Regions from separate parts of the Thermoanaerobacter brockii subsp. finnii Ako-1 genome, predicted to be linked through region 1. Evidence: riboswitches for the same ligand, from Rfam matches in the RefSeq annotation. Region 1 holds a riboswitch; each other region holds the start of a gene.
What was found. A riboswitch is a leader RNA that binds a small molecule or an ion and turns the genes downstream of it on or off. The one in region 1 is predicted to bind S-adenosylmethionine.
Positions count from the first base shown of each region.

Region 1 (4,577 bases):
TTTGGAAGCTTTTCTTTTATTATCTTAAAAGCGCTTTGCACCACTTCTGCAGAGCTCAAAAGTTGTGGCAAGAAATATATGCCTTTTTCATATCTATCTCCCACTTCTTTTAAGGCAGGAATTATTATGTTATCAACTATAGAAAGAGGTTGAACTTCCTCCTCCAAAATATTTTTTACTATATCTTCTACTCCTGATTTTTTACCTTCTAAAATTTGGATATAGAACTTTGACTTTAAATCTTCTTCCTGAATTTTTTGCTGTTCTTTTTCTTTACCTTCCTCTTTTTGCCTGTTACCATATATTTTTAGATAATTTACACTCCCTTTATCTTTGTTTAGTAAAACCATTGAAGCCCTCAAAGTGTCCATCATGGCTTCATCGCAGGGATTTATAATAGCAGTAGTAAGCCCATAAGATGCTGCCATTGCTAAAAAAGTAGAGTTTATCAACCTTCTTTCAGGTAAACCAAAGGAAACATTGCTAAGTCCCACAACAGTATTTACTCCTAACTCTTCTTTAGCCAATTTTATCGCTTCTAAAGTCTCAATTGCAGCCTCCTGCTCAGAAGAAACCGTCAGCACAATACAATCTATCAATATGTCCTCTTTAGGTATGCCATACTCTTCCGCTTTTTTTATAATTTTTTTCGCATTTTCAATTCTTTCATGCCTATCTTTGGGAAGCCCTTTATCTCCTACAGTAAGTCCTACAACACAAGCTCCGTATTTTTTGACAATAGGAAGCACTTCTTTTAAACTTTCCTCTTTTGCACTTACAGAGTTGATTATGGGTCTACCTCTTAAAATTCTTATAGCTTTTTCTACAGCTTTAATATTAGTGCTATCTATTTGAAGAGGAATGTCTACCACATTTTGTATTTCAGAAACTACTTTAGGAAGTAATTCTTCTTCGTTTACCCCAGGAACTCCCACATTTACATCCAATATTTCCGCTCCGCATTTTTGCTGTTTTATAGCTTCCTCTACTGCTAAACTCACATTTCCCGCCAAAAAAGCCTCACTTAACTTCTTTTTTCCAGTAGGATTTATACGTTCCCCTATAACCCTTAAAAGATAATTTTCACCTATGAAAACTGTTTTTGTATTGGAAGCTACAGCTGTAAATTTGTTGACTTTGACTTTTGGCTTTAAATCTTTTACAGCTTTTTTAACAAGTTTTATATAGTGAGGAGTAGTACCGCAGCACCCTCCCACTATAGAAGCGCCTTTTTCAACAAGTAAAGGAAAGAAACTAGCAAATTCTTCTGGTTTTAAGTCGTAAACTGTTTTGCCGTCGCGAATGACAGGCATACCTGCATTAGGTTGTGCAATAATAGGTATGCGAGAAACTTGAGACATTTTTTCCACTACACTTACCATTTTATCGGGGCCTGTCGAGCAGTTAACGCCAATGGCATCTAATCCTAACCCTTGTAAACTAACTACTACAGTTATAGGGTCTGACCCCATGAGAGTCCTTCCATCTTCTTGAAAAGTCATTGTACATATAACTTTCATGTTTGAATTCTCTTTAGCAGCAAGAATGGCAGCTTTTGCCTCCAGCATATCTGACATTGTTTCAATTAAAACAATATCTGCTCCCGCTCTTTCTGCAGCTATAACTACTTCTTTAAAAACATCATAAGCTTCGTCAAAAGTCATGTCTCCATAAGGGGTCAAAAGTTCTCCAATAGGTCCTATAGAAAGTGCCACAGGTTTATCTTTGGAAGCTTCTTTGGCAATTTTGACAGCCTGAGTGACAATATTGAAAACCTCATTTTCCAGTCCATATTTTGCTAATTTTATCCTGTTAGCGCCAAAGGTATTTGTCTCAATCACATCCGCTCCTGCTTCTATATAGGACCTGTGGATATCAAATACTACTTCTGGATGGGTTATATTCATATATTCGGGACACTCTCCAGTTTTTAAACCCCTCTCTTGAAGTTGTGTCCCCATTGCTCCATCAAAAACAATCACTCTATTTGAAAGTTCTTTAAAAATGTCTAACATTTTTAACCTCCATTTAATTCATCTGTACGTTATTTTCTGCAAAATCACAGACTAAATCATCGACTCTTGAAATTATTTCTAACACAACATTTGTACTCCCTAAAGGCATAATGTGAATTCCTGCAACTTCACTGCGTATCCGCTTTATAAACTCTACAGCTATGTTTATTCCCTCTTCTCTTCCTCCATCCTTTAGCCTTTCTAAAACTTTTTCTGGAATATCTATACCTGGCACTTTTTCATTTAAATTGACTGCCATTTTATAGCTTTTAAGAGGTAATATGCCTATCAAAAGTGGTACATTGAAATTTTTAATCTTTTCAATAAACTTAAATAAAATTTCCTCATCATAAACCGGTTGTGTTTGAATAAATTCTGCCCCTGCCTCTATCTTAACTTTAAGCTTCTCTAGTGCTTCATCCCTTAAATCATTTGGATTTGCAGTCGTACCGGCGCAAAATTCTGTTGGGGAATCTAATTTATTTCCATTGTAATCATAACCTCTATTAAAAGCACTGATAATCTTTAAAAGCCCAACAGAATCTACATCATATACCCCTTTAGCCTGAGGAGTATCTCCACGGGAAGGTTCATCTCCTGTCAAGGCTAGTATGTTTCTCACACCTAACGCATAAGCTCCTAAGAGCTCTGACTGAAGGCCTATCAGATTTCTGTCTCTACAGGTCAAATGAAAAATAGCTTCAATGTTTAAGTGGTCTTGTAAAAGGTGAGCGACTGCTATAGGACTCATCCGCATATTCGCCATAGGACAGTCCGTTATATTTAAGGCATCTACAATGCCTTTTAATTTTCTCGCTTCTTCAATAGTTTTCGTTATATCTACCCCTTTTGGCGTAGAAATTTCTGCTGTCACAACAAACTTCCTTTTCTTAAGTTTAGTACACAAATTTTCATTTTTCAACATCTACATCGCCTCCATTTTTAAAAATAAAAAAGTCTCTTCGCCAAAAGAAGAGACACCAAAACTCTCTCATCTTTCAGCGAAACGCTGCTGGAATTGGCACCAAGACGCATATAAAATGCCGGTTGCCGGGTTTCATCGGGCCAGTCCCTCCACCACTCTCGATAAGAGATTTTAAAGTATTAAATTGTTAAACTATTTAAGCTATATGATACTATGGATTAACTCCTATGTCAATAGAAATTTTTTTGTCCCTCTCTAAAGATTTTGCAGGCTTTTAACTTTTTTAAAATAAATCTGTAAATTTTTTATGTTATTTGCTATACTATAATTGTAAAGAATATAAATTTTCGAGAAAGGAATGTTTTGAATGTTCTCATCTCTTATTTTTGGTATCCTTTCTATTGGATCAATTATACTTTACGGTTTAATCTGGTGGAAAATTTTTGATAAAACTGGTTATGGAGGAGCATATGGTCTTTTGATGTTTATACCTATTGTGAATTTTATAATGCTTTTAGTATTAGCATTCACTGAGTGGCCCGTACATAGATATAAAAATTATTGAGCAATAACACTGTTTTTATTTTTAATACTTGTGCAAACACTTGCATAATGATTTTTTTAATATTATAATATACTTAACACTTGGAAAATGAGGAGGTTTAATATGGGTAATGAAAAATTACCAAGAGTAGCCTATTTCTGCATGGAATATGGCTTACAGTCAGATTTCAAACTATATGCAGGTGGCTTAGGCATTTTAGCAGGAGACCATCTAAAAGCTGCAAAAGAGTTAGGTATGCCTTTAGTAGGAATAGGCATACTGTGGAAACAAGGTTATACAGAACAACATATCGGTGAAGACGGATACCCCTATGATGCCTATCGCAATTACACACGTAAGTACGACTTTTTAAAGGACACTGGAGTAAAGGTAAAAGTAAAAATAAGAAATAGAAATGTGTATTGCAAAGTATGGTTGATAGACAACTTTGACAATGCTCCTCTGTATTTGCTTGACACAGATATACCAGAAAATGGGGACAGATGGATAACAGGTCAACTTTATGGATGGTTTGGTGAAGAAAGAGTTGCACAGGAAATAGTATTAGGCATTGGCGGAGTAAGAGCTTTAAGAGCTTTGGGAATTGATGTTGATGTTTATCATTTTAACGAAGGGCATGCAGTATTAGCAGCCATTGAGCTTATAAGAGAGAAAATGGAAAATCAAAATATGAGTTTTGAAGAGGCGTGGAAAGCCACAAGGGAAGAAGTAGTATTTACAACCCATACCCCTGTTAAAGAAGGAAACGAATCTCACGATTTAGAACTTCTCATGTACATGGGTGCAAACAATGGCCTTTCAATTGAGCAAATGGCTCAAATTGGTGGTGTTCCTTTTAATATGACAGTCGCAGGTTTGAGACTTTCTCGTATTGCAAACGGTGTCTCAAAACTTCACGGTCAAACTGCAAACAAAATGTGGCAACATGTTGACAACAAGGCTCCTATAATTTCAATAACAAACGGAATTGACAGAAACACTTGGGTAGATAAAAGGATAATAGAAGCCTACAACAAAGGTGAAGGACTTTTAGAAACTCATAATATTTTAAAACAAGAATTAATTGATTTTG
Region 1 is NC_014964.1:741,356-745,932, reverse strand. It holds gene THEBR_RS03555 (homocysteine S-methyltransferase family protein) at 1-2,015, opposite strand, end outside; gene THEBR_RS03550 (methylenetetrahydrofolate reductase) at 2,029-2,940, opposite strand; SAM riboswitch class I at 3,004-3,108, opposite strand; gene glgP (alpha-glucan family phosphorylase) at 3,608-4,577, shown strand, end outside.

Region 2 (4,577 bases), 610 kb from region 1:
CACCTCCTATAACACCTGCCATGGCAGAATATCCCACTAAATTTATAGTAGTTATGGTAATCCCTGCGGCTATTGAAGGTAAAGCCTCGGGGACTAGCACCTTGGTTATGATTTGAAGGGGTGAAGCTCCCATAGACTGGGCTGCTTCAATGATACCGCGGTCTACCTCTCTTAATGCTGTTTCGGTAAGCCTTCCCATAAAGGGAATAGCCGCTACCGAAAGGGGAACAATCGCTGCGGTGGTCCCTATAGCTTTCCCTACAAGCAATCGTGTAAAAGGTATAAGCACGATTAAAAGTATTACAAAAGGCACAGAGCGAAAAATATTTACAATAGTGCCTAGTATTTTGTTTAAAAGTTCGTTTTGCAGTATCTGATTCCTGTCGGTTACCATCAGCAGGATTCCGAGGGGTACCCCGAAAATCGTTGCTATGAACGTTGACACCGCCACCATGTAAATAGTTTGCCATGTGGCAACCAGCAACAAGTTTATAGTTTCAGACATTTTCAATCACCTCCACGTCGAGTCCCAAATCTTTTAGATATTTTAAAGCAGCGTCTGTTTCACCGTTTTTGCCTCTTAGCTCAACTATAAGAGTACCGTAGGGCATACCCTGGATGTGGTCAATGTTTCCATAGAGAATATTGGTGTCAACATCAAATTTTCTTATAATGTTTGATATGACAGGTTCTGTTGTAATTTCGCCGAAAAAGGCAATTTTAATAATTTTGCCTTCCAAGTGTTCGTGGGACAAGTTTTCAATCCTATCTTTTAATTCCTTAGGCATTTCTGATAAAGTTACAGATTTCAAAAAATTTCGTGCGGTTTCTGTTTGAGGTTTTTTAAATACTTCAATAAGAGGTCCCTGTTCTACCACACGACTTTTTTCAATAACTGCTACTTTATTGCAAATTTGTTTAATGACATTCATTTCATGAGTTATGAGAACTATGGTGATTCCCAGCTCCCTATTTATATCTTTTAAAAGATTTAAAATAGAAAGAGTTGTTTCTGGATCCAGCGCTGAAGTAGGTTCGTCACAAAGAAGAACTTTCGGATCATTAGCCAGGGCTCGTGCTATACCTACCCGCTGTTTTTGACCGCCTGAAAGCTGAGAAGGATAGTTGTCGGCCTTGTCGGAAAGCCCCACGAGCTCTAAAAGATTTTCTACTTTTTTATCGATTGTCCTTTTGTCCAGCCCGGCAATCTCCAAAGGAAAAGCCACATTGCCTCTGACAGTTCTGGATGATAACAGATTAAAATGCTGGAATATCATGCCTATTTTTTTTCGCATTTCTTTTAATTCAGAGGGAGAAAGCCGAGTCATTTCAACACCATCTATCTCAATTGAACCGAAAGTTGGCTTTTCGAGCATATTTATGCAGCGCAGGAGAGTACTCTTTCCAGCACCGCTCAGACCTATAATTCCAAAAATATCGCCTTTTTCTATGTTGAGGTTGACGTCTTCCAAAGCCCTAACATTTCCTGAAGCTGAATGATAAACTTTTGTAAGATTTCTAATATAGATCATAGAAAAACCTCCTTTCCCAAAATAAAAATAAAAAATCCTCTTCTGACAGTACGAAGAGGTTTTTAAATCCTCTTATCTGCCAGAACTCAACGTTCTGCAGGAATTAGCACCGTGCAGCCGCATGTTTAAAACTTTCGGCCACCGGTTGCCGGGTTTCATCGGGCCAGTCCCTCCACCTGCTCTCGATAAGAGTTTTTATTTTATTATTCACTTTAGCAATTTAATTAGATAATAACATCAACATAAACATTTGTCAATAGGTTAAAAAAGTCATGATGTAAGTTATTTAAAAAATCATAAAGCTAACAGAAACAGAGGCAAGAAAAATATAGCAATAGTCTATTTGAGATGGATTTTTTTTGCTTCTATTTGCTATAATTTTGAGGAGGACAATGAAAGTTTTAATACAATTATTTCCATGGAAATAGAAAAAAGGAGGAGTGCTATGAGAACGTTTATTGGAATTGATTTAGATGAAAAATCAATAGGGAAATTATCAAGTTTTCAGGAAGAGTTAAAAAATTATACGATAAAAGGAAGATGGACTCATAAAGATAATTTCCATATTACTTTAAAATTTCTAGGGGAAATAGAAACAGAAAGTGTAATGAAAATAAAAGACTCTCTTGAAGTAGCAGTAAAAGATATTAGTCCCTTTTATATAAAATTTGACAAAGTAGGATTTTTTAAGGGAAATGGCGATATGCGAGTATTGTGGGTAGGTACAGAAGAAAATTCCTTTCTTAATAAACTGCATGACAATATAGATGAGGAATTATATAAAATTGGCTTTGAAAAAGATAAAAGAAAGTTTACTTCCCACATTACCATTGCCAGAGACATACGTTTAAGCATTGACATAGAAGAAGTAAATAGTCTTTTTGAAAAACAAGAAAAAGGAGCAATTTTAGTAGATACAGTTTTTTTGTATGAGAGTGTTATACAAGAAAATAGAAGAAAATATATTCCTATATTTAGTGTGCCTTTAAAATAAGAAGTAAGATGCCTAAAAAGCATCTTACTCTGGGTCTACATAAAGGGTCTTTTGGCTTGTATATATTACAAAACCTGGTTTTGCGCCAGAAGGTTTTTTTACGTATTTTTTTAAGGTATAATCAACAGGTACATTTGAAGAATGTTTCGCTTTGCTATATTTGGCGGCTAATTTTGCAGCTTCAATAAGAGTTGTTTCAGGCACAGGTTTGTTATTTGTCTTGATTATGACGTGAGACCCTGGCATGTCTTTTGTGTGAAGCCATATATCGTTAGGATTTGCGAATTTTAACGTTAGATAATCGTTTTGAGTGTTGTTTTTCCCTATATATATGTCGAAACCGTCTGAAGATACTACATGTAACGGTTGAGAAAGAGTTTGCCGTGATATTTTTTTCTTTTGCTGCTTATGTATATACCCTTGTTCAGACAGTTCATTTTTTATTTCCTCTATTTCTGATGGTAATGTACAATTTTCCAAGTTCACTAGTTGACCTTCTAAATAAGTTATTTCCTCAAGAGTATCGGATATTTGTTTTTCTATTATTTTATTGGCATTTTTTAACTTGCTGTATTTTTTAAAGTATCTTTGTGCATTTTCTGAAGGGGAATATTTTTTGTCAATGGGTATTTCAATTTCTTCACCAGTGTAATAGTTTATGGTTTTGAAGCTTTCCATTCCTTTTTTTAACAAATGCATATTTGCTGTTATAAGTTCGCCGTAAAGTCTAAAAGTGTCAGCATTTTTTGCTTCGTTTAATTCTTGTTGAAGTTTATCTAATTTGTTATAAAGTTTTTCTAAATTGTTGTTGATGATTTTTCTTAAATCCGAGGACCTTACTTGCAAATTTACTATATTTGCTTTTTCACTGAAAAATTTACAAGCAGCTTTGTTCACTGTAGGGAAAAAAGTTTTTGTAATATATTGAGATAAATCAATACAAGAAAAGTCAATTACTTCATTTTCCTGAAAGGCAATGCAAGGTTTTAAATTTAAGCTTAAAACATCTTCATATATTTTTTTTATGTTTTGATATAGATTTTCAATTTGCTCATCTTCTATTGATTCTACAAATCTGTCAGATATATTACATCTAAAAGTAACTTCTCTTGCCAAAGTGGGGCTAAATCCTTGTAAAATATCTACTAAGGTTTTTTCAATTTTTTTTGACTTGTAGTTATTAACAGCTTCTTTAAAAGAAGGTAGCGAGAGATTATTTATATTTAACTTTTCCTGCAGTGGTGGGTAGACATATTGCCTCCCAGGTAGTACTTCTCTTACTTTACTCATATCGGAATATACTCTTTTTATGCTATCTATTATCGTTTGAGTAGCTTTGTCAATTAATATGATATTGCTGTGTCTTCCCATTATTTCAATAATTAGAGTTTTAATTGTTTGATTTTCTAATTCGTCTTTTGTTTCTATGTCGATTTTTACTATTCTGTCAAATTCTACTTGTTTTATATCTATTATCCTGCCGCTTTGAAGAAATTTTCTCAATAGCATGCAAAACATTGGAGGCTCAGCAGGATTTTCTTTATTTTCTTCTGCAAGATATATTCTTGGATAATTTGCATTAGCAGACAATAGCAGTTTATAGTTTTTACCTTTATTTCGTATTATAAAGATTAATTCTTCTTTTTCAGGTTGATATATTTTATCAATTCTTCCACCAATAATTTCTTCTTTTAGTTCTTTTATTATTGCATGTAAAGTTATGCCGTCCAAAGCCATAGTATAACCTCCAGATTTTATTGTATATAAAAAGTATACCATGAAATCGAAGGGTTTAATAGTGAAAAATTGATTGTATTGATTTTAGTTGTAACATTTGTTACAATAAAACAAGATGTAAAAATAGGAATTAAAGTTTAATTGCCATAAGTAGAAAATTGAAAAGCAAGAGAAAGAAAGATAGAGGAGGTGGAAAGTTGAAGTGGTTACTTTTTGTGTATAAGGTCCCAAGTGATTCGTCAACAGCTAGGGTTACTATATGGAGAAGAATAAAAAAAATTGGCGCTTTGTATTTACAACAGTCTGTATGTATT
Region 2 is NC_014964.1:1,355,496-1,360,072, reverse strand. It holds gene THEBR_RS06755 (methionine ABC transporter permease) at 1-505, opposite strand, end outside; gene THEBR_RS06750 (methionine ABC transporter ATP-binding protein) at 498-1,532, opposite strand; SAM riboswitch class I at 1,602-1,724, opposite strand; gene thpR (RNA 2',3'-cyclic phosphodiesterase) at 1,978-2,526, shown strand; gene THEBR_RS06740 (Rqc2 family fibronectin-binding protein) at 2,551-4,263, opposite strand; gene THEBR_RS06735 (Chromate resistance protein ChrB) at 4,461-4,577, shown strand, end outside.
Region 2: linked by a shared signal. The riboswitch ahead of THEBR_RS06750 (methionine ABC transporter ATP-binding protein) and the one ahead of THEBR_RS03550 (methylenetetrahydrofolate reductase) in region 1 are both predicted to bind S-adenosylmethionine.

Region 3 (4,577 bases), 220 kb from region 1:
GTCGTTCCATAACAACTGCCAAGAAAGTTAGAACATATGACAAAATACTTATCTGTATCAATATACTTGCCCGGACCAATTAAAGGGTCCCACCAGCCCACGTTATTTTTCCCAGGATGCATACCTGCTGCATGTGCACTGCCACTTAAAGCGTGTTCCACAAGTATCACGTTATTTTTTTCTTTATTTAATTTTCCATAAGTTTCATAAACAATAGTAAGTTCATCAAAACTATATCCACTTTCTGTAGTGAATATATTTTTCCCTTTTAGTGTAACCTTTTTTTCCTCAACTATCATCTACATCAACCTTTCCTTATCTATTTTTGCGATGCATAAAGCGCATTATCAAGGTCTTCTAATATATCTTCTATGTCTTCCAGCCCTACAGAAAGTCTTATCATATCCTCCGTAACACCAGAAGCTAGCTGTTCTTCTTTTGATAACTGCTGATGGGTCGTGCTGGCTGGATGTATAACCAAAGACTTTGCATCCCCTATATTAGCAAGATGAGTAAATAATTTTAAACTCTCTATAAACTTAATGCCTGCTTTTAATCCACCTTTTATGCCAAAAGTCAAAACTCCTCCTTGCCCTCTTGGCAAATACTTTTGTGCCAAAGCATAATATGGACTTGATTTAAGTCCTGGATAATTCACCCACGAAACGTAGGGATGAGAAGCTAAAAACTCTGCAACTTTTAAAGCATTTTGACTGTGCCTTTCCATCCTAAGAGATAAAGTCTCTAATCCTTGTGCGAATAAAAATGCATTAAAGGGACTCAAAGCAGTACCCAAATCCCTTAAAAGCTGCACCCTCGCTTTTACAATATAAGCTGCTTCGCCTACATCTTTTACATACCTTATACCATGATAACTTGGATCTGGTTCTGTAAGTTCTGGAAACTTTCCATTGTCCCAATTAAATTTTCCAGAATCTACTATAACTCCACCTATAGAAGTCCCATGTCCACCTATAAATTTAGTCGCCGAATGTACCACTATATCAGCCCCAAACTCGATAGGCCGTGCAAGGTAAGGAGTTGCAAAAGTATTATCTACAATGAGAGGAATTCCTGCAGTGTGGGCAATTTCTGCTATTTTTTCAATGTCAGCCACGTCAATCTTTGGATTGCCAATAGTCTCAACGTACAAAGCTTTTGTGTTATCTGTTATTTGACTTTTAAAGTTTTCAGGATTGCTGGGGTCCACAAACTTAAAATTTATACCAAACTTTTTCAAAGTAGTCGCAAAAAGATTATAAGTCCCTCCATAAAGATTGGTAGAAGATACAATCTCGTCTCCTACTCCTGCGATATTAGTAACTGCCAGCGTTATAGCTGCTTGACCTGAAGATACAGCAAGGGCACCTACTCCACCTTCTAATGCAGCTATTCTCTTTTCAAAAACGTCAACTGTGGGGTTCATCATTCGAGTATATATATACCCTTCTTCTTTTAAGGCAAAGAGGTCTGCAGCGTGCTCAGTACTTTTAAAAGCAAAGGAAGAAGTTTGATATATAGGAAGTGCTACAGCTCCCGTAGTTGGGTCAGGCTCCCACCCTTCATGAATTGCCAAAGTTGAAAAACCATATTTTTTAGACATAATCTTTATCCCCTTTCATCAAATATAAATATTTGATTTCTAAATTACTCCTACCAAATCTTCAAATTCTTTTAACTGTAACTCATCTATATCCTCTTGTAACACTTTAAAAATTGCTTTTAGTTCTCCAATTTTTTTGTCATTTAGCTTTTCTACAAATACATCAATATTTGTCTTTAATTTAATTACAGCAGCAAATGTGTCATTTTCGTAAGAGGACTCTAAGATTAAAGCTTCTTCTCTTTTAAAGAAATTCAAAATCTTTTGTAGATTTAAAATATCTCCTTTATGCATTTTGAGTCTTATATAAAACGTATCTGTAAAGCTTCCTTGACGAACTGGAAGAAGCTTTGCTGCATCATTATCTTTGATATTATAATTTAACAGTATATCAATTAAATCCGCGACAACTGCATCTCCAGTAGGAAGCTCTCCTGCCCCTTTGCCCACAAATACATATTCGCCAAAACTATCTCCTTTAAGAATAACAGCATTATTTACGTCGTTTACCCTCGACAAAATATTGCTTTCCTCAACCAAAACGGGTTCTACTCCTGCAAAAACACCATTTTCTATCTTTTTTCCCCATGCAAACAATTTTAATTTATACCCCCATTCAGTGATATAATCTAAATCTTCTCTTGCAATCCCATCAATCCCACTTCTCCTTATAGAATTTACCGGCACATTTACATTAAATACTTTGCGCATTAGAATAATCAGTTTATACAGTGAATCAAAACCTTTTACATCATAATCGGGATTTGCTTCTGCATAACCTAATTGCTGAGCTTCTTTAAGTGCTTCTTCATAACTTTTTCCTTTAGTAGACATTTGCGTAAGAATGTAGTTAGTAGTGCCGTTTACTATACCTCCTACAAAATCTATTTCATCTGTGATTTTTAATCTATCAATTTGATGAAGTATAGGTATTGCTCCTCCAACACTTGCTTCGCATTTTAAAAACACTCCATTTTTTTTTGCTGTTTCATTTAAATCTTCCCCATGTTTAGCCATCAATTCTTTATTTGCAGTGATTACATGCTTCCCTGAAGACAAGGCTTCCTTCACATATTCGTAAGCTGGAGAAATGCCTCCTATTGCTTCAATGACTATTTTTATCTCTTTATCTTTCAAAATTTCTTCAGCATTTTGGGTAAGTAGTCCTTCTACCTTCACTTTCCTTGGCTTATTGAGATTTTTCACGAGTATCTTCTTTATCTCAGGATAAACCCCTGTACTCTCCCTTATATGACCTCCTCTTGAAGTTATCAATTTATATACTCCTGTTCCTACTGTTCCAAGTCCTAATAATCCGATTTTTATTTTCATGTCACACCTCCAAATAAATTTTTAGGCCCTCTTCTCAATGAGAAGAGGGCCTAATAATCCGCCACTCCTCTCATCTCTCAGGTTAGACACCCTAACCTGCAGGATTTGGCACCAGACGCATATAAATGCCGGTTGCCGGGTTTCATCGGGCCAGTCCCTCCACCACTCTTGATAAGAGGTTTGTGTGTAATATTATATTCAATTTTGCATGTTGTAATCTATGTTATCACTTTGAAACTGTAAAGTCAAGAACTTTTTTTTGTACTCTTTCTTAAATTTTTTCTTATAAATTGCAATATTAAATGCAACACCTAATGAAAATCATGTAGATATAGGATTTGGAACAAATCATATATAACCTTAAGCCCATCTTAGTTAACAAGTTGAGCGAAGGTCGTGATTTGTCAAGGGTTAAAGTCAGGCGAAGCCTGCCCCTTGACAAATCACGAACGAGCTCTAAACTTTATAATGGATGGGCTTAACAGATTTTTGCCAGCTCTTCATAAAAGTATTCCTTAGGCGTTTTGTAATTTAACAATTTTCGTGGAAGGTTATTAAGCCAGTTTTCTACTCTCTTTATCGTATCTATAGATAAATCTTTAATACTTTTACCTTTAGGGATGAAACGTCGTATAAGACCGTTATGTCGTTCATTTGTAGCTCTTTCCCAAGATGAATATGGATGTGTATAATATACTTCTACGCCATATTCTAAAAGAGCACTTTCTAAATCACTAAACTCTGTACCATTATCAGATGTTATTGTTTTAAAGACCTTGCTTAAATTGTCACCAAACATATCTTTTAATTTTGATAATGCATCTTTAACAGATTTATTGTCTTTTGCATCTAATAAGAATATTATTTCATGGCGAGTCTTACGCTCTATTAATGTTAAAAGGACCTTGTCATTAGATTTCTTGCCAATTAACGTATCTATTTCCCAATGCCCAAAAACTTCACGGCTTTCAACTTCTTTAGGCCTAAAATCAATACTTTTACCCATAATACGTTTATTTTTACGATTTTGTTTCTTTCTTGGTTTTAAACGTAGTTTTAAAGGTAAATCAATGTTTTTAACTTTTAATAATCCTCTATCTATATAGTTGTACAGTGTTTTAGTACAAACAATAGTTTTATTATTCCAGCTTGGGTCTTTTTTACAATAGCCTACAACTGCATCTGGTGACCATTTTTCATTTAATATTTTATTTTCAGCATATTTCAAAAAATCTTCTGCTTTAGCTACTTTAAATTTAGCTCCGCAATTTGAGCGATTTTTTTCGTAGATAGCTTGACCGGTTTCAGGAAAATAGCTTGTATAAGAAGATAAATCACTTCTAAGTTGTGTAGTAGTTCCACGTTTAATTTCACGGCTTATAGTGCTTGGAGATCGATTAAGTTTTTTAGCAATATACCGAATACTTCTTCCTTCTTTGAGTAATGCATAGATTTCTCCTCGTTCATAGCTACTTAAGTGTTTAAAAGAACGCTTTTTTGTGGTATCATTATTATGAACCATAGTGAAAATCCTCCTTGTATGATGTTTAGTTGACACCTATATCATACACGATTTTCACTATGGTTTCTATTCTTTTATCTGTTGCATTTAATTATACAACTAACCTTAAATTTTTTCTAA
Region 3 is NC_014964.1:518,856-523,432, reverse strand. It holds gene metX (homoserine O-acetyltransferase MetX) at 1-299, opposite strand, end outside; gene THEBR_RS02590 (homocysteine synthase) at 320-1,603, opposite strand; gene THEBR_RS02585 (homoserine dehydrogenase) at 1,643-2,935, opposite strand; SAM riboswitch class I at 3,003-3,113, opposite strand; gene THEBR_RS02580 (IS30 family transposase) at 3,414-4,457, opposite strand.
Region 3: linked by a shared signal. The riboswitch ahead of THEBR_RS02585 (homoserine dehydrogenase) and the one ahead of THEBR_RS03550 (methylenetetrahydrofolate reductase) in region 1 are both predicted to bind S-adenosylmethionine.

Region 4 (4,577 bases), 1.1 Mb from region 1:
CTTTAGGAAGTCTGTTTGTCACAAGCTCCAATATGGTTTTTAATATATCCTCTTGGGTGTTAGCATTTATAAAAAAGAAATCACTATTTTTATCGTTATAGGTTGGATATTCTCCATTATTTATCTTGTGAGCATTTACTACTATCAAACTTTGCTTTTGCTGTCTAAAAATTTCTTTTAAACGTATCACTTTTACTATTCCACTGTCTATTATATCTCTTAGGACATTTCCGGCTCCAACAGATGGAAGCTGATCAGCATCCCCTACTAAAATCAGTTTTGCCCCTATAGGTAGGGCTTTTAATAAAGCATTCATAAGCAATATATCTACCATTGAAGCTTCGTCAACTATTATAACGTCGTATTTTAATGGATCTTTTTCATTTTTGTTAAAGCCCTTCCCTTCTTCCTCCGAATAAGTATATTCTAAAAGCCTATGAATAGTCTTCGCCTCTTTTCCAGTAGCTTCCGTTATCCTTTTTGCGGCTCTTCCTGTTGGGGCTGCAAGAGCCACTTTTTTACCAGCTTTTTCAAAAATACGTATTATACAATTTATTATTGTAGTCTTTCCTGTGCCTGGTCCTCCCGTTATGACAACAACAGAATTTTTAACAGCTTCTTCAACAGCCAATTTTTGATTTTCTGCTAACAAAATACCTGTTTCTTTTTCAAAATTTTTAATTTCTTTTTGGACATCTATGCCTAAATCTTCATTTTCCATTAGTGTCATGTTAAACAATCTCTCTGCTGTGTGTAATTCAGCTATATAGTAAGGTATATAGTAAATTCCTACAGTATCATCTTCAAAAGTTTCAATATGTATTTTTTCATTTTGTACTAAAAGCACAAAAGAATCCTCTACTTCTTCTTCGCTCACTTCTAACAAACTTGCTGCTTCTTTTTTTAACAATTCTTTCGGCACATAGGTGTGACCATTTGCCGCATACTGCATCAAAACATATCGAGTACCAGAAGATATGCGATATAGAGAATGAGGGTCAACTCCTAGGCTCTCTGCTATTTTGTCTGCAGTTTTAAATCCTATTCCAAATATATCGTCAGCCAATCTGTAAGGGTTTTGCTTAATAATTTCAATCGCGTTGTTTCCGTATTCTTTATAAATCTTTATAGCCATTGCAGTGGAAATACCGTACCCCTGCAAAAACACCATCACTTCTTTTATGCCCTTTTGCATTTCATAAGCTTCACAAATTCTTTTTATCTTCTCATCGCTTAGACCTTTTATTTCTTTTAATCTTTCTGGTGCAGTTTCAATTATATTTAAAGAATCAACGCCAAACTTTTTTACAATTTTTCTTGCTGTAACAGGACCTATTCCAGGAATTAAGCCAGAAGATAAAAACTTTTCTATTCCTTCTAAAGTGGTGGGAGCCAAGGTTTCATAATTTAAAACCCTAATTTGCTCACCATAATCAGGATGTTCTACCCATTCTCCTTCAATTTTAATTCTTTCCCCAATGTTTACATAAGGCATATAACCTACAGCAGTGACTACTAAACCTTGGGTACTTAATTCTAAAACCGTATAACCATTTTGTTCATTTCTAAAAATTATTTCTTCAACTACACCCTCTATGTCAATCATAGCCGATTCTCCTGTTTTAATTCTTTTCTTTATTTAATTTTACCTTATATTTAAAGCAAATTAAAGCCAATTCATTTCTTTTTTTCAATTTTTGTGGTATAATTAAGGTAGCGAAGCGTTTACAAAACATAAATTCTATGGCATTTAAAAAAGATATATAAAAAATGCCATAAGCCCGGGTTTACCCGGGCTTTCAAATTTATATTCCTGCCAACTTTTTTAATATATCTACTTTGTCTGTTTTCTCCCATGGGAGGTCTAAGTCGTGTCTTCCAAAGTGGCCATAAGCTGCAACTTGTCTATAAATAGGTCTTCTTAAATCTAAATCCCTAATTATAGCTGCAGGTCTTAAATCAAAAACTTGTTTTACAATTTCCGAAATCTTTTCATCTGATATTTTACCTGTGCCAAAAGTATCAATACCTATTTCAAGAGGTGTAGCAACACCTATCGCATAAGCTAATTGCACTTCACACTTCTTAGCAAGTCCTGCTGCCACAATATTTTTTGCCACATATCTTGCAGCATAACTTGCGGATCTATCAACTTTTGTAGGGTCTTTACCAGAAAAAGCTCCGCCCCCGTGCCTTGCATATCCGCCATAGGTGTCTACAATAATTTTTCTTCCTGTAAGTCCGCTATCACCTTGAGGTCCACCAATTACAAACCTTCCTGTGGGATTTACAAAAATTTTAGTCTTATCATCTATCATATTTTCAGGAATTATAGGTTTTATTACATGTTCAATAATATCTCTTTCAATAGTATCGTGATCAATCTCAGGTGCATGTTGAGCTGATACTACAACAGAATCTACCCTCACAGGCTTATCATCTTCATACTCTACTGTTACTTGTGTTTTACCATCTGGTCTTAAATAGCTTAATGTCCCGTTCTTTCTAACTTCCGCCAGTCTTCTTGCAAGCTTGTGAGCTAGCATTATAGGCATAGGCATTAATTCTTCTGTTTCATCGCAAGCAAAACCAAACATTAAACCCTGGTCTCCAGCGCCAATAGCCTCAATTTCCGAATCTGAAAGTTCTCCTCTTTTAGCTTCTAATGCCTTGTCCACACCGAGGGCAATATCCGGTGATTGCTCATCAATAGAAGTGATAACCGCACAAGTATCAGCGTCAAAACCGAATTTTGCTCTAGTATAGCCAATTTCTTCTACTACTTTCCTTACAACTTTCGGAATATCTACATAGCACTGAGTAGTAATTTCTCCCATTACTAAAACCAAACCGGTAGTTACAGCAGTCTCACAAGCAACTCTGGCATAGGGATCTTTTTTCAAAATTTCATCTAATATTGCGTCAGAAATCTGATCACAAATTTTATCAGGATGCCCCTCTGTGACTGATTCAGATGTAAACAGTCTACGCATTTTTTCTATTCCTCCTTAAAAACAAAATAAAACCCCTTCCAAAAGAAGAGGCACATACCCTCATCTTTCAGAAGCATGCTTCTGAGAGAATTAGCACCTTGTCCTATAGGACAGGTTGCTGGGTTTCATCGGGCTCTTTCCCTCCACCTCTCTTGATAAGAGCATGTTATTAAATTTTCTGATGTCTACTATAGCACACTTTATCTACTATGTCAAATATTTTTGCATCAAAAAAAGAGCATGCCAAAACATGCTCTTTTTTGAAAAATTATATTTAAAATACTACAAATTTTTCTCCAGGAACTCCACATACAGGACATTTTTCTGGCAATACATCAACAGAGGTATATCCACAAACGGGACATATGTAAACTTTTGATATCTTTATGTCTTCTCCTTTTAATGCTGCTTCTTTTGCTTCAGTGTACAATTTTGCATGTATTTTTTCAGCCTCAATAGCATAATGTATGCTTTTTTTAGCTCCAGATTCCTCTTGAAGTTCTGCAACAGCATTATAAGCAGGATACATCTCTTCTACTTCAAAGGTTTCCCCTTCTATAGCTTTTTCAAGATTTTCTACTGTATTTCCAACTTCTCCAAGAGTTTTGTAATGATTTGTGGCATGTACCAATTCAGCATAGGAAATAGCCCTGAAAAGTCTTGCAATATTAGGTTTGCCTTCTTTTTCAGCTACATCAGCAAAAATTTGATATCTCATGTGAGCTTGACTCTCTCCAGCATAGGCTTCACTAAGATTATGTCTCGTCATTTCTCTCATAAAAGATTCCTCCCTAATTAAATTTTTATTAATAAATAATAATTTTCTCTTTCAAATAATATTATACTACACTTTTTTACCATGTCAAGACATTTGAAGGAGAAAAATAAAAAAGACCTTACGGTCTTTTTTTCAATGGTGGAGGGAGATGGATTCGAACCATCGAAGGCGACAGCCAACAGATTTACAGTCTGCCCCCTTTGGCCACTTGGGTATCCCTCCACAATATTTAATTTTTGAAAATGGTGGTCGCAATAGGACTCGAACCTATGACCCCCTGCTTGTAAGGCAGGTGCTCTCCCAGCTGAGCTATACGACCACAATGGTCGGGATGGAGGGACTTGAACCCCCGACCCCATGCTCCCAAAGCACGTGCGCTACCAACTGCGCCACATCCCGACATCAGTGACGAAATAAATTATAATAGAAAAAATGAAATTTCACAATAGGCATAAAAGCTTAAAAATGGCCGTTTTATTGATTTATCGCTTGCAATCTTTAAATTTTTTAAGAATACGTCATATTTTAAAGTGTCTGCACAAAATACCACATAAGGTCATTTCGCGGCAAAATATTTATTTGCTATTTCTACAAGATAATTTATCTCTTCGGAAGAAAGTTTATTTTTCAATATGTTTAATAATCTTTCATTATCTTCCTTTGTTAATCCTTTCTCTGCCATCTTCATAATCTTATCCATATCCTCTTTCCCTAACTTCTGTAAAATTTCCATTACCTTTGCCTTCTGAGAAGCTTCCATTTTATCTTGTATTTCCAATATTTCTTCTACAGTAATCACTTTTTCT
Region 4 is NC_014964.1:1,822,291-1,826,867, forward strand. It holds gene recD2 (SF1B family DNA helicase RecD2) at 1-1,606, opposite strand, end outside; gene metK (methionine adenosyltransferase) at 1,806-2,993, opposite strand; SAM riboswitch class I at 3,051-3,155, opposite strand; gene THEBR_RS09110 (rubrerythrin family protein) at 3,268-3,771, opposite strand; tRNA gene THEBR_RS09115 (tRNA-Tyr) at 3,908-3,993, opposite strand; tRNA gene THEBR_RS09120 (tRNA-Val) at 4,015-4,090, opposite strand; tRNA gene THEBR_RS09125 (tRNA-Pro) at 4,095-4,170, opposite strand; gene THEBR_RS09130 (hypothetical protein) at 4,328-4,577, opposite strand, start outside.
Region 4: linked by a shared signal. The riboswitch ahead of metK (methionine adenosyltransferase) and the one ahead of THEBR_RS03550 (methylenetetrahydrofolate reductase) in region 1 are both predicted to bind S-adenosylmethionine.